4 regions of the Stenotrophomonas sp. PS02297 genome follow, and region 3 is predicted to be linked to each of the others. Evidence: riboswitches for the same ligand, from Rfam matches in the RefSeq annotation. Region 3 holds a riboswitch; each other region holds the start of a gene.

Region 1 (2,195 bases), on a different contig from region 3:
GGCGGTTACTTTCTAGAGTGAAGTCCGCGATGGACAGGGGGTTACAGATGAGATTTGCCCCTTTGGAGAGCTTCTCAAGGAAAGTCACCACTTTCATTGAGCTTGTTGTGAAGTCGAGCTCTTTAGGGAAATCTGACGGCTGACGGGACTTGCGCCGTGTCTTAGGTCGGTCACTCGCCGGTGCGGATGCGGGAGTCCGAACCCAGTGCGGCATCTCGTAACGTGCGATGTGTACATCCACGATATCCGGATCGATCAGGGTTGATGCAACCGCAAACTCGAGTCCGAACGGCTCAAATAGAGCCTCAAGGCTTTGCCGTACATTTTGTTCAATTGCCTCCCTCTTTGCTTGGCCCTTCATGGTTAGCGCCAGCACAAGATACCAAAAGATTTTCCCGAAATCGGGATTGGTCAAGGGAAGCCTCCCCTTTAGGTAGTTTACATCCGAGAAGATATCTCGGTCAGATCGCATTTTTTTTACCGTCGTTGCAAAAGCCTCATCCATATCCCGCCCTCTCTTGAGACCAAGGGAAAGGAGAGGCTTGTGATTAAAAGCCACAATGAAGACCTCATGGTCTATTTTAAATTTCTGAAACCTAGCCTCTGAATCCTTGCGAATCAGAGCCATTAGCGCTTGATCCATCTATTTTTCCTCGCATATCTTGCTCAAATAACGCGACTAAAATCGCTAGATTTTCTTGAAAGAGCACGTCCTCGCTCGAATAGCGAACATGATTATGAGCAAATCATGGCGACGGATGTCGGATGAGAGGATATCACGATACTTTTAGTCGGCAACGGAGATGCCTTCCACCCCCGATAAACATCCCTAATCTCCTCCCCCTGCACGCATCTCAAGCCCTGAATGACTAGTCACGCATTCCTTAACTGTCACTGGGCTCTATATGACAGAGAGAAAATCGCTAACCCGTTGCGCACCGCAACTTGCTTTCATTTGAGACCAACTCCTACACTCCGCCGCATCACAGGTGTCCTGCCGCCGTCACGTTGCGCAGGGTGAAACGGGAAGCCGGTCCGATGCCGGCGCTGCCCCCGCAACGGTAGGCGAGAAAGCCCGACGGACGACCACTGCGCGCAGCGCGGGAAGGTGTCGGATTGATGCGCGACGCATCGCTCGCAAGCCCGGAGACCGGCCTGTGCGGGATGTCTGGAAAGGCATCCCTCTCGGGCGTTGCGGTGGGCGACTCGGCGAGCTGATGGAGCCGCCTTGCGCGCCCGTCATCTTGTCCTGTCCTCCACCCCGCCTTCCTTCGCGGGTGTGCGATTCGGAGACAGGCAAATGAATGAGATGCATCGTGTTGCGGCCAGCGCCGCGACGGTCAAGCTGCTGATCGATGGCGAGTTCGTCGAGTCCGGCAGCACGCAGTGGCGCGACGTGGTCAACCCGGCGACGCAGGACGTGCTGGCGCGGGTGCCATTCGCCACCGCCGGCGAGGTCGATGCCGCCGTCGCCGCGGCGAAGGAGGCCTTCAAGCGCTGGCGCAGGACGCCCATCGGCACCCGCGCGCGCATCTTCCTGAAGTACCAGCAGCTGATCCGCGAGCACATGGGTGAGCTGGCCGCCATCCTCACCGCCGAGCAGGGCAAGACCCTGCCCGATGCCGAGGGCGACGTGTTCCGCGGCCTGGAAGTGGTCGAGCACGCCGCCGCCATCGGCAACCTGCAACTGGGAGAGCTGGCCAACAACGTCGCCACTGGCGTGGACACCTACACCCTGCTGCAGCCGCTGGGCGTGTGCGCCGGCATCACCCCGTTCAACTTCCCGGCGATGATCCCGCTGTGGATGTTCCCGATGGCGATCGCCACCGGCAATACCTTCGTGCTCAAGCCGTCGGAGCAGGACCCGATGGTGACGATGCGGCTGGTGGAACTGGCGCTGGAAGCCGGCCTGCCGAAGGGCGTGCTCAACGTCGTCCACGGCGGCGAGGACGTGGTCAACGCGATCTGCGACCACCCGGACATCAAGGCGGTGTCGTTCGTCGGCTCGACCAGGGTCGGCACCCACGTCTACAACCGCGCCTCGCTGGCCGGCAAGCGCGTGCAGTGCATGATGGGCGCGAAGAACCACGCGGTCATCCTGCCCGACGCCAACAAGGAGCAGACCCTCAACGCGCTGGCCGGCGCCGCGTTCGGCGCGGCCGGCCAGCGCTGCATGGCGGCCTCGACGGTGGTGC
Region 2 (2,195 bases), on a different contig from region 3:
GATCCAGTGGTGGGAACTCGGCCTGCGGCTGCTGCTGGCGGCCCTGCTCGGCGCGGTGATCGGCATCAACCGCGGGCGCCTGGAGTGGGCGGCGGGCCTGCGTACGCACATGCTCGTGTGCGTGGGTTCCGCGTTGGCGATCATCGTGTCCGCGTTCGGCTTCTTCGACGTGCTGGGGCATCCCAACGTCCAGCTTGATCCCTCGCGCATCGCCGCGCAGGTGGTCAGCGGCGTCGGCTTCCTCGGCGCCGGCACCATCCTGTTCCTGCAGCGCGAGCAGGTGATCCGTGGCCTGACCACGGCGGCGGGGTTGTGGGCGGTGGCCTCGGTCGGCCTGGCCGCGGGCTCCGGCCTGTACGCGGCGGCGATCATGGCCACGGCGCTGCTGTGGGCGATCCTGGCGCTGCTCAAGCCGCTGGAGCAGCGCTATCTGCGCCGCCGCGCGCGCAGCGGCCGGCTGCGCCTGCGCGTGGCGCTGGGCACGCCGCTGGCCCGGGTCGAAACGGCGGCCAGCGACGCCGGCCTGCCGGTGAAGCGTATCACCCTGCGCCCGCGCGAGCAGGACAACGACATCGTCGACATCGACTGCGACCCGCCGCTGCCGCGCGAACAGATGCTGGCCAAGGCCGAGCAGCTGGGCCGCGTCGAAGGCGTGGTGTCGGTGGAACTGCCGGGGCTGGCCGTCGGCTGACCGCGGGGGCCCGGCGCCGGGCCTCCGTGGCGTCCATCAGGCCGCGGAGAGTTCACCGCGCAGCACCTGCGCCGCTTCCAGCATCGCCTCCAGCGCGGCGCGGGTCTTCAGGCCGCAGTCCGGGTTCACCCACGGCTTTTCCGCCGGCAGTACCCCGGCGACCCTGCGCAGCAGCTCGACCCTCTCGGTGCGCTCGGGTATGCGCGGGGAATGGATGTCGTACATGCCTGGCCCGGCCTGGTTGGGAGAGTCGAAGCGCGCGAACGCATCGAGCAGCTCCATGCGCGAGCGCGAGGTCTCGATCGGGATCACGTCCGCACCCAGCGCCGCCGCCGAATCTATGATGTCGTTGAACTGCGCGTAGCGCATGTAGGTATGGATCCGGGTGGCGTCGGCCACGCCGCTGGCGGCGATGCGGAAGGCCTCCGCCGCCCACGCCCGATACGGCCGCCGCTGCGCCTTGCGCAACGGCAGGCCCTCGCGCAACGCCGGTTCGTCGATCTGGATGCGCGGACGGTTCCGGCCGCCTCCCCGCGGAGACGCCAGGTCGAAACAGGAGGCGACGCGCCTCCAGCCCAGGCCGGTATTCGGGCTGATGGACATGGACGCGGCTGCGTCCGCCTGGTGGCCGTCGCTTCCCGGGCGTTGGGCCCAGTGCCCGGTGACGGCGGTCGTTTCCATTCACCGCTGCGGGGCAGCTCCGGAGTGGCGGGCCTTGCGGGCGCGCTTCACCGGACTACCGTTTAATTCCATTCCTTTATTCGAATAAAGAGACGGGTGAAATCGGCGCGCTCACGACAGGCAGGTGCGCAGCGGCGGTCAAGCCGCGCCGCGGCATGGATCCGGAAGGCGAAGGGGGATGCCGCGGCTCAGTGCACGGTCGCGCGCGAGAACACGTTGATGACCACCACGCCGGCGCAGATCAGGGCGATGCCGAGCAGGGCCGGCAGATCCAGTTTCTGCCTGAACACGACCAGGCCTATCAGCGAGATCAGCACGATGCCCACTCCGGACCAGATCGCATAGGCGATGCCGGTGGGGACCGACTTCATCACCATCGACAGCAGCCAGAAGCACAGGCCGTAGCCGGCCAGCGAGCCCAGTGTCGGCCACAGCCGGCTCATGCCGTCGGAGGCCTTGAGCAGGGAGGTGGCGATGACTTCCAGGACGATGGCGCAGGCGAGCAGGACATAGGCGTTCATGGGCCTATTTTCGCCTGCCACGGCGCCGCGTGCCTCGCCACGCCTGCCCGCCTGCACCGGCCCGGGAGCGGCCCTGTTCAGGCGCTTCGTTTACCCTTGGCATCCCTGTGCCGCCCTCCGGCCGCAGGCGAAGCCGATGCCACGCCCGGAAGAATCCGTTTTGCAGCCGAACCACGACTCGCGCCATGCCGCCTCCCTGCGCCTGTCCGTCGCCCCGATGATGGACTGGACGGACACCCATTGCCGGGTGTTCCACCGCATCCTCGCGCCGGGTGCGCGGCTCTATACCGAGATGGTGCACG
Region 3 (2,195 bases):
GCGCGCCGAAGCGGCCCTGGTACTCGGCGAAGACGCCGGTGTTGTCGCGGCTGTCGATCGCATAGGCCGTGGTGCCGGTGACCTCGTCCTTCTGCCAGTCGGCACCGGCGGTCAGCTGCTGGCCCTCGGCGAACAGGACGTCGCCCTGCACGCTGGCGGTGTCGCGGCGCGTGTCGAAGGTGGAAACGAACGTGCGCTTGCCGGCGTCGGCGAAGTAGCTGTCGGCCTGGTCGTTGTTGCGGCCGACCTGCGCGGACAGGCGGAACGCCTCGCCGGGCGTCCACAGCAGCTTGCCGCCATACACCTGCTGGTGGTTTTCGGCCTCGTTGCCGCTGTAGATGCTGCCGTCGTATTCGTTGCGGCTGCTGGCATCGAGCACGTGGCCTTCCACGCTCAGGGTTTCGGCCAGCGCATAACCGCCGCGCAGGTTGAGCGATGCGTTGCGGTAGCCGTCGCGATCGGGTTCGTCGACGTAGCAGCCCTGGAACAGCGCGGCCGAGCCGTTGCAGGCGTTGATGCCGTCGGTCTTCTGCCAGGCGCCCTGCGCCGAAACCCAGCCGCGTTCGCCACGGTTGCTGAAGCCGGCGCTGGCCTGGCGCAGGTTGTGGCTGCCGGCGGTCAGCGCCAGGTTCTGCTGCAGCCCCTTGCCCGCGCTGCGGGTGAAGATCTGGATCACGCCGCCGATCGCCTCGGAGCCGTACAGGCTCGAACGCGGCCCGCGCACGATCTCGACGCGCTCGATCTGGTCGATGGGCAGGTCCTGCAGCGCCGGCATGCCGCTGGTGGCCGCGCCGATGCGCACGCCGTCGACCAGCACCAGCACCTGGTTGGAGGCGGTGCCGCGCATGAACAGCGAGGTGAGCTTGCCGGCGCCGCCCTGGTTGGCGAAATCCAGGCCGGCGCGGCCGCGCAGCAGGTCCAGCACCGAGCCGGCCTGGCTGCGGTCGATCTGCTCGCGGTCGATCACCTGCACCGGCACCACGCTGTCGGCGATGGACACCGGCGTGCGGGTGGCGGTGACGATCACGTCGTCCAGTTCGGTGGGCGCCTGCTCGGCGGCGGCGATGCCCGGCAGCGCGAGCGCCAGGGCGAGGGAAAGGGTGTGGTACGGCAGTTTCATGGGAACTCCTGGACCCGCGCGCTCCCGCGCGGACGGACGGTGGGGGCTGCCAGGAGAAGGGGACGACGGAGCGCGCGCACGGCGTCACTGCCGCCGCCATGCCCTCCGCATCGCAACCAGTCGGCTTCCGGGCCGGTCTCCGGGCTCGCAGGCGAAGCGCGTCGGCGCTTCCGTCCAGGCGCCTTCCCGTGCGATCGATGCACAGTGGCGGTATGCCTGTCCTTGTCCTGCTTACCGTTGCGGGGGCAGCGCCGGAATGGCGCGGCCAGGGGCATCCCTGGCGTGCGCGGCACCGGCTTCCCGTTTCAACCGGCCGGAGCGAGCCCGGCCAGTCACCCGAAAGTGCGCGCATTCTATGCCATCGCCCGCGTCGCCGCCCGGCGCAGCCGGTGGCGGGTGGGCAGCGCCGGATTGGCGCCCTGTGCGGCACATCGTGGAAGCGGCCCGCGCCCTACAATGCGCGATTGCAATGCAGTATCGGAACACACGTGACAGAAGCATGGTTCACCCGGCCCTGCCCGGCGCCTTCGCAGGCGCACCGGCAGCATGCCATCGCCCGCCAGCGGCAACTGACCAAACCGGAAGGCGCGCTGGGGCGCCTGGAAACCCTCGCCATCGAGCTGGCTGCGCTGCAGGGACGCGAGCAGCCGCAGGCCGCGCGGGTGCCGGTGCTGGTGTTCGCCGGCGACCATGGCGTCGCCGTGCAGGGCGTATCGGCGTATCCGGCGGAAGTGACGGTGCAGATGCTGCGCAACTTCGCCGCAGGTGGTGCCGCCATCGCCGTGCTGTCGCGCGAACTGGGGTTGCCGCTGCATGTCTGGGACGTGGGCAGCCTGGCCGACGCGCCGCTCGCCGGCGTGACCTGCGACAAGCCGCGCCGTGGCACCGACGATTTCAGCGCCGGTCCGGCGATGGCGCCGGCCGACCTCGATGCGGTTTTCGACGCCGGCCGGCGCGCGGTCGAAGCCGCTTGCGGCGACGGCGCGGACCTGCTGCTGCTCGGCGAGATGGGCATCGGCAACACCACCTCGGCCAGCGCGCTGGCGGCGGTACTCGGGCCATTGCCCCTGGCGGA
Region 4 (2,195 bases), on a different contig from region 3:
CGCGTACAGCTTGCGCGCCGGCAGCGTCTTGACCGCCTTGCCCTGCGCCTCGGCCTGCAGGTAGGCGCGTTCGAACGCCTCGCCGTACAGGTCGGTGAACTCCGGCACCACGCGCGGATCGAACAGCGACCATTCCTGGTCGGCTTCCACGCGCTGCATGAACAGGTCCGGCACCCAGTTGGCCAGGTTGAGGTTGTGGGTGCGGCGCGAATCGTCACCGGCGTTGTCGCGCAGCTCCAGGAAGTCCTCGATGTCCGCATGCCAGGTTTCCAGGTACACGCAGGCCGCGCCCTTGCGCTTGCCGCCCTGGTTGACCGCGGCCACAGAGGAATCCAGCGTCTTCAGCCACGGCACGATGCCGTTGGAGTGGCCGTTGGTGGACTTGATCAACGAGCCGCGCGAACGCACCCGGGTGTAGCTCACGCCGATGCCGCCGCTGAACTTGGACAGCTGCGCGATGTCGCCGTACCTGGCGTAGATGGATTCGAGCGAATCGGACGGCGAATCCAGCAGGAAGCAGGAGGACAGCTGCTCGTGGCTGGTGCCGGCGTTGAACAGGGTCGGGCTCGACGGCAGGTAGTCCAGGCTGCCCAGCCGCTGGTACAGCGCCAGCGCCTCGGGCACGTCCTCGCTGAGCGCGCTGGCGATGCGCAGGAAGAACTGCTGCGGGGTCTCGATGACCTTGCGCGTGTGCGGGTGGCGCAGCAGGTAACGGTCGTACAGCGTGCGCAGGCCGAAGTAATCGAAGTTGAGGTCGTACCCGGGATCGATCGCGTCGTTGAGCTTGCGCGCGTTGACCTGCACGAAGTTCAGCAGGCGGTCGTTGATCAGGCCGACCTCATGGCCGCGGCCGACCGACTGCGAGAACGCGTGGATTTCCTGGCCGGACACTTCCTTGGCGATGAAGTTGGCCAGCAGGCGCGCGGCCAGGCGGCCGTATTCCGGCTCCTCGCCGATCAGCAGCGCGGCGGTGCGGATCGACAGTTCGTCCAGTTCCTGGGTGGTGGCGCCGTTGTACAGGCCGGAGATGGTGCGGGTGGCCACGCGCATCGGATCGACCGCATGCAGGCCTTCGCAGCAGCGCTGGATGGCGCGGACGATCTTGTTCAGGTCCACCGGCTCGGTGCCGCCATTGCGCTTGGTCACGCTCATGGCGGTGGCGGTCGGCGGCGGGGTCAGTTCGAAGCCGGCCTCGGTCGGGACAACGGCGGTATCGGTGGCGGTCACGGTGATGTGTCCTCATGGCGGGATGCACGCGGCGCCTGCCCTCGCAGGAACCTGGGCCGGTGCGGTTGGCGAGCATGGAAGGACGGCGTCGCAGCGACCGAGACGGACGCGACCCAGGGTCGCCACCGGCGGTACCGCGTCGCCAGCCGTCTTCCCCTCGAAGACTCCGCAGCCGGCACCGCGCGCTGTGCTTCGCGCGGCCGTCGGCAGGTCTTCGGACTCATGGGCATGGAGGCGGGGGCCTCCTCCTACTCCGCCGCTTCCCAAGGCATCGGGCCTCAGTGCTTGGTGGCGGGATCGTTCCCAATTACCGCTGCGGGGCAGTGCCGGAATGGCCATCCAAGGCGTCACCGGCTTCCCTTTCAATCCGGTGGGGAGCAACCCACCAGAACCGACGGGACACAAGATAGTGGGGGTAAATGACAGGGTCAACGCCAAATCTTGTGGATAACCGCCTGCCCCTTGGGGCACAAGCGATCCGGCTCGCGGCCTCGTGCCCGCCCATGGCGACCTGCCCATCGCGGCTGCGCAGTCAAGCCCTCGGAGCACCATTCAGAGGTAGGAAAACACCGCGCGCATTCATCATCCATTGCCCAGGCTTCGCCGCCATGACTTCCGGCCGGCGCCGCGACCGACGGCAGCCGGCGATGCTGTCTCCCTGTCGAACACGGAACACCCCGCATGCGCCGCCTGGTTCTCGCCACCGCCCTGCTCGCCCTGGCCGCGTCCGTGGCCGCCCGCGCCGGCACGTTGAAATCGCCGGAGCTCTCCTCCACCCAATGCGGTGTCAGCACCGACTACGACGTGCTGGTCGATGGCGGCGGCATCTGGCTGCGCAGGCACGACGCCACGCCGCGCGAGATCGTGTTCCACAACGGTGAACTGAGCGTCGACGGCCGCATGCAGGTGGTCAGCGCCGACGATGCGCAACGCCTGCGCGTGCTTGAGGCCGGGGTGCGCCAGATGAT

Evidence for each region. Region 3 has a riboswitch for cobalamin ahead of btuB (TonB-dependent vitamin B12 receptor). Riboswitches for the same ligand answer to the same signal wherever they lie in the genome.
Region 1: another riboswitch for cobalamin. It lies ahead of QMX80_RS04380 (CoA-acylating methylmalonate-semialdehyde dehydrogenase); the one in region 3 lies ahead of btuB (TonB-dependent vitamin B12 receptor).
Region 2: another riboswitch for cobalamin. It lies ahead of QMX80_RS04490 (5-methyltetrahydropteroyltriglutamate--homocysteine S-methyltransferase); the one in region 3 lies ahead of btuB (TonB-dependent vitamin B12 receptor).
Region 4: another riboswitch for cobalamin. It lies ahead of QMX80_RS04530 (ribonucleoside-diphosphate reductase subunit alpha); the one in region 3 lies ahead of btuB (TonB-dependent vitamin B12 receptor).

Annotation. Positions count from the first base shown of each region.
Region 1 covers NZ_JASCOS010000010.1:52,806-55,000, reverse strand. The annotation lists gene QMX80_RS04385 (hypothetical protein) at 1-643, opposite strand, end outside; cobalamin riboswitch at 971-1,174, shown strand; gene QMX80_RS04380 (CoA-acylating methylmalonate-semialdehyde dehydrogenase) at 1,310-2,195, shown strand, end outside.
Region 2 covers NZ_JASCOS010000011.1:10,888-13,082, reverse strand. The annotation lists gene QMX80_RS04495 (MgtC/SapB family protein) at 1-691, shown strand, start outside; partial or broken gene QMX80_RS04490 (5-methyltetrahydropteroyltriglutamate--homocysteine S-methyltransferase) at 728-1,198, opposite strand; cobalamin riboswitch at 1,252-1,479, opposite strand; gene QMX80_RS04485 (SMR family transporter) at 1,561-1,893, opposite strand; gene dusA (tRNA dihydrouridine(20/20a) synthase DusA) at 2,054-2,195, shown strand, end outside.
Region 3 covers NZ_JASCOS010000079.1:10,372-12,566, reverse strand. The annotation lists gene btuB (TonB-dependent vitamin B12 receptor) at 1-1,120, opposite strand, end outside; cobalamin riboswitch at 1,233-1,475, opposite strand; gene cobT (nicotinate-nucleotide--dimethylbenzimidazole phosphoribosyltransferase) at 1,609-2,195, shown strand, end outside.
Region 4 covers NZ_JASCOS010000011.1:19,921-22,115, forward strand. The annotation lists gene QMX80_RS04530 (ribonucleoside-diphosphate reductase subunit alpha) at 1-1,227, opposite strand, end outside; cobalamin riboswitch at 1,415-1,638, opposite strand; gene QMX80_RS04535 (DUF2884 family protein) at 1,909-2,195, shown strand, end outside.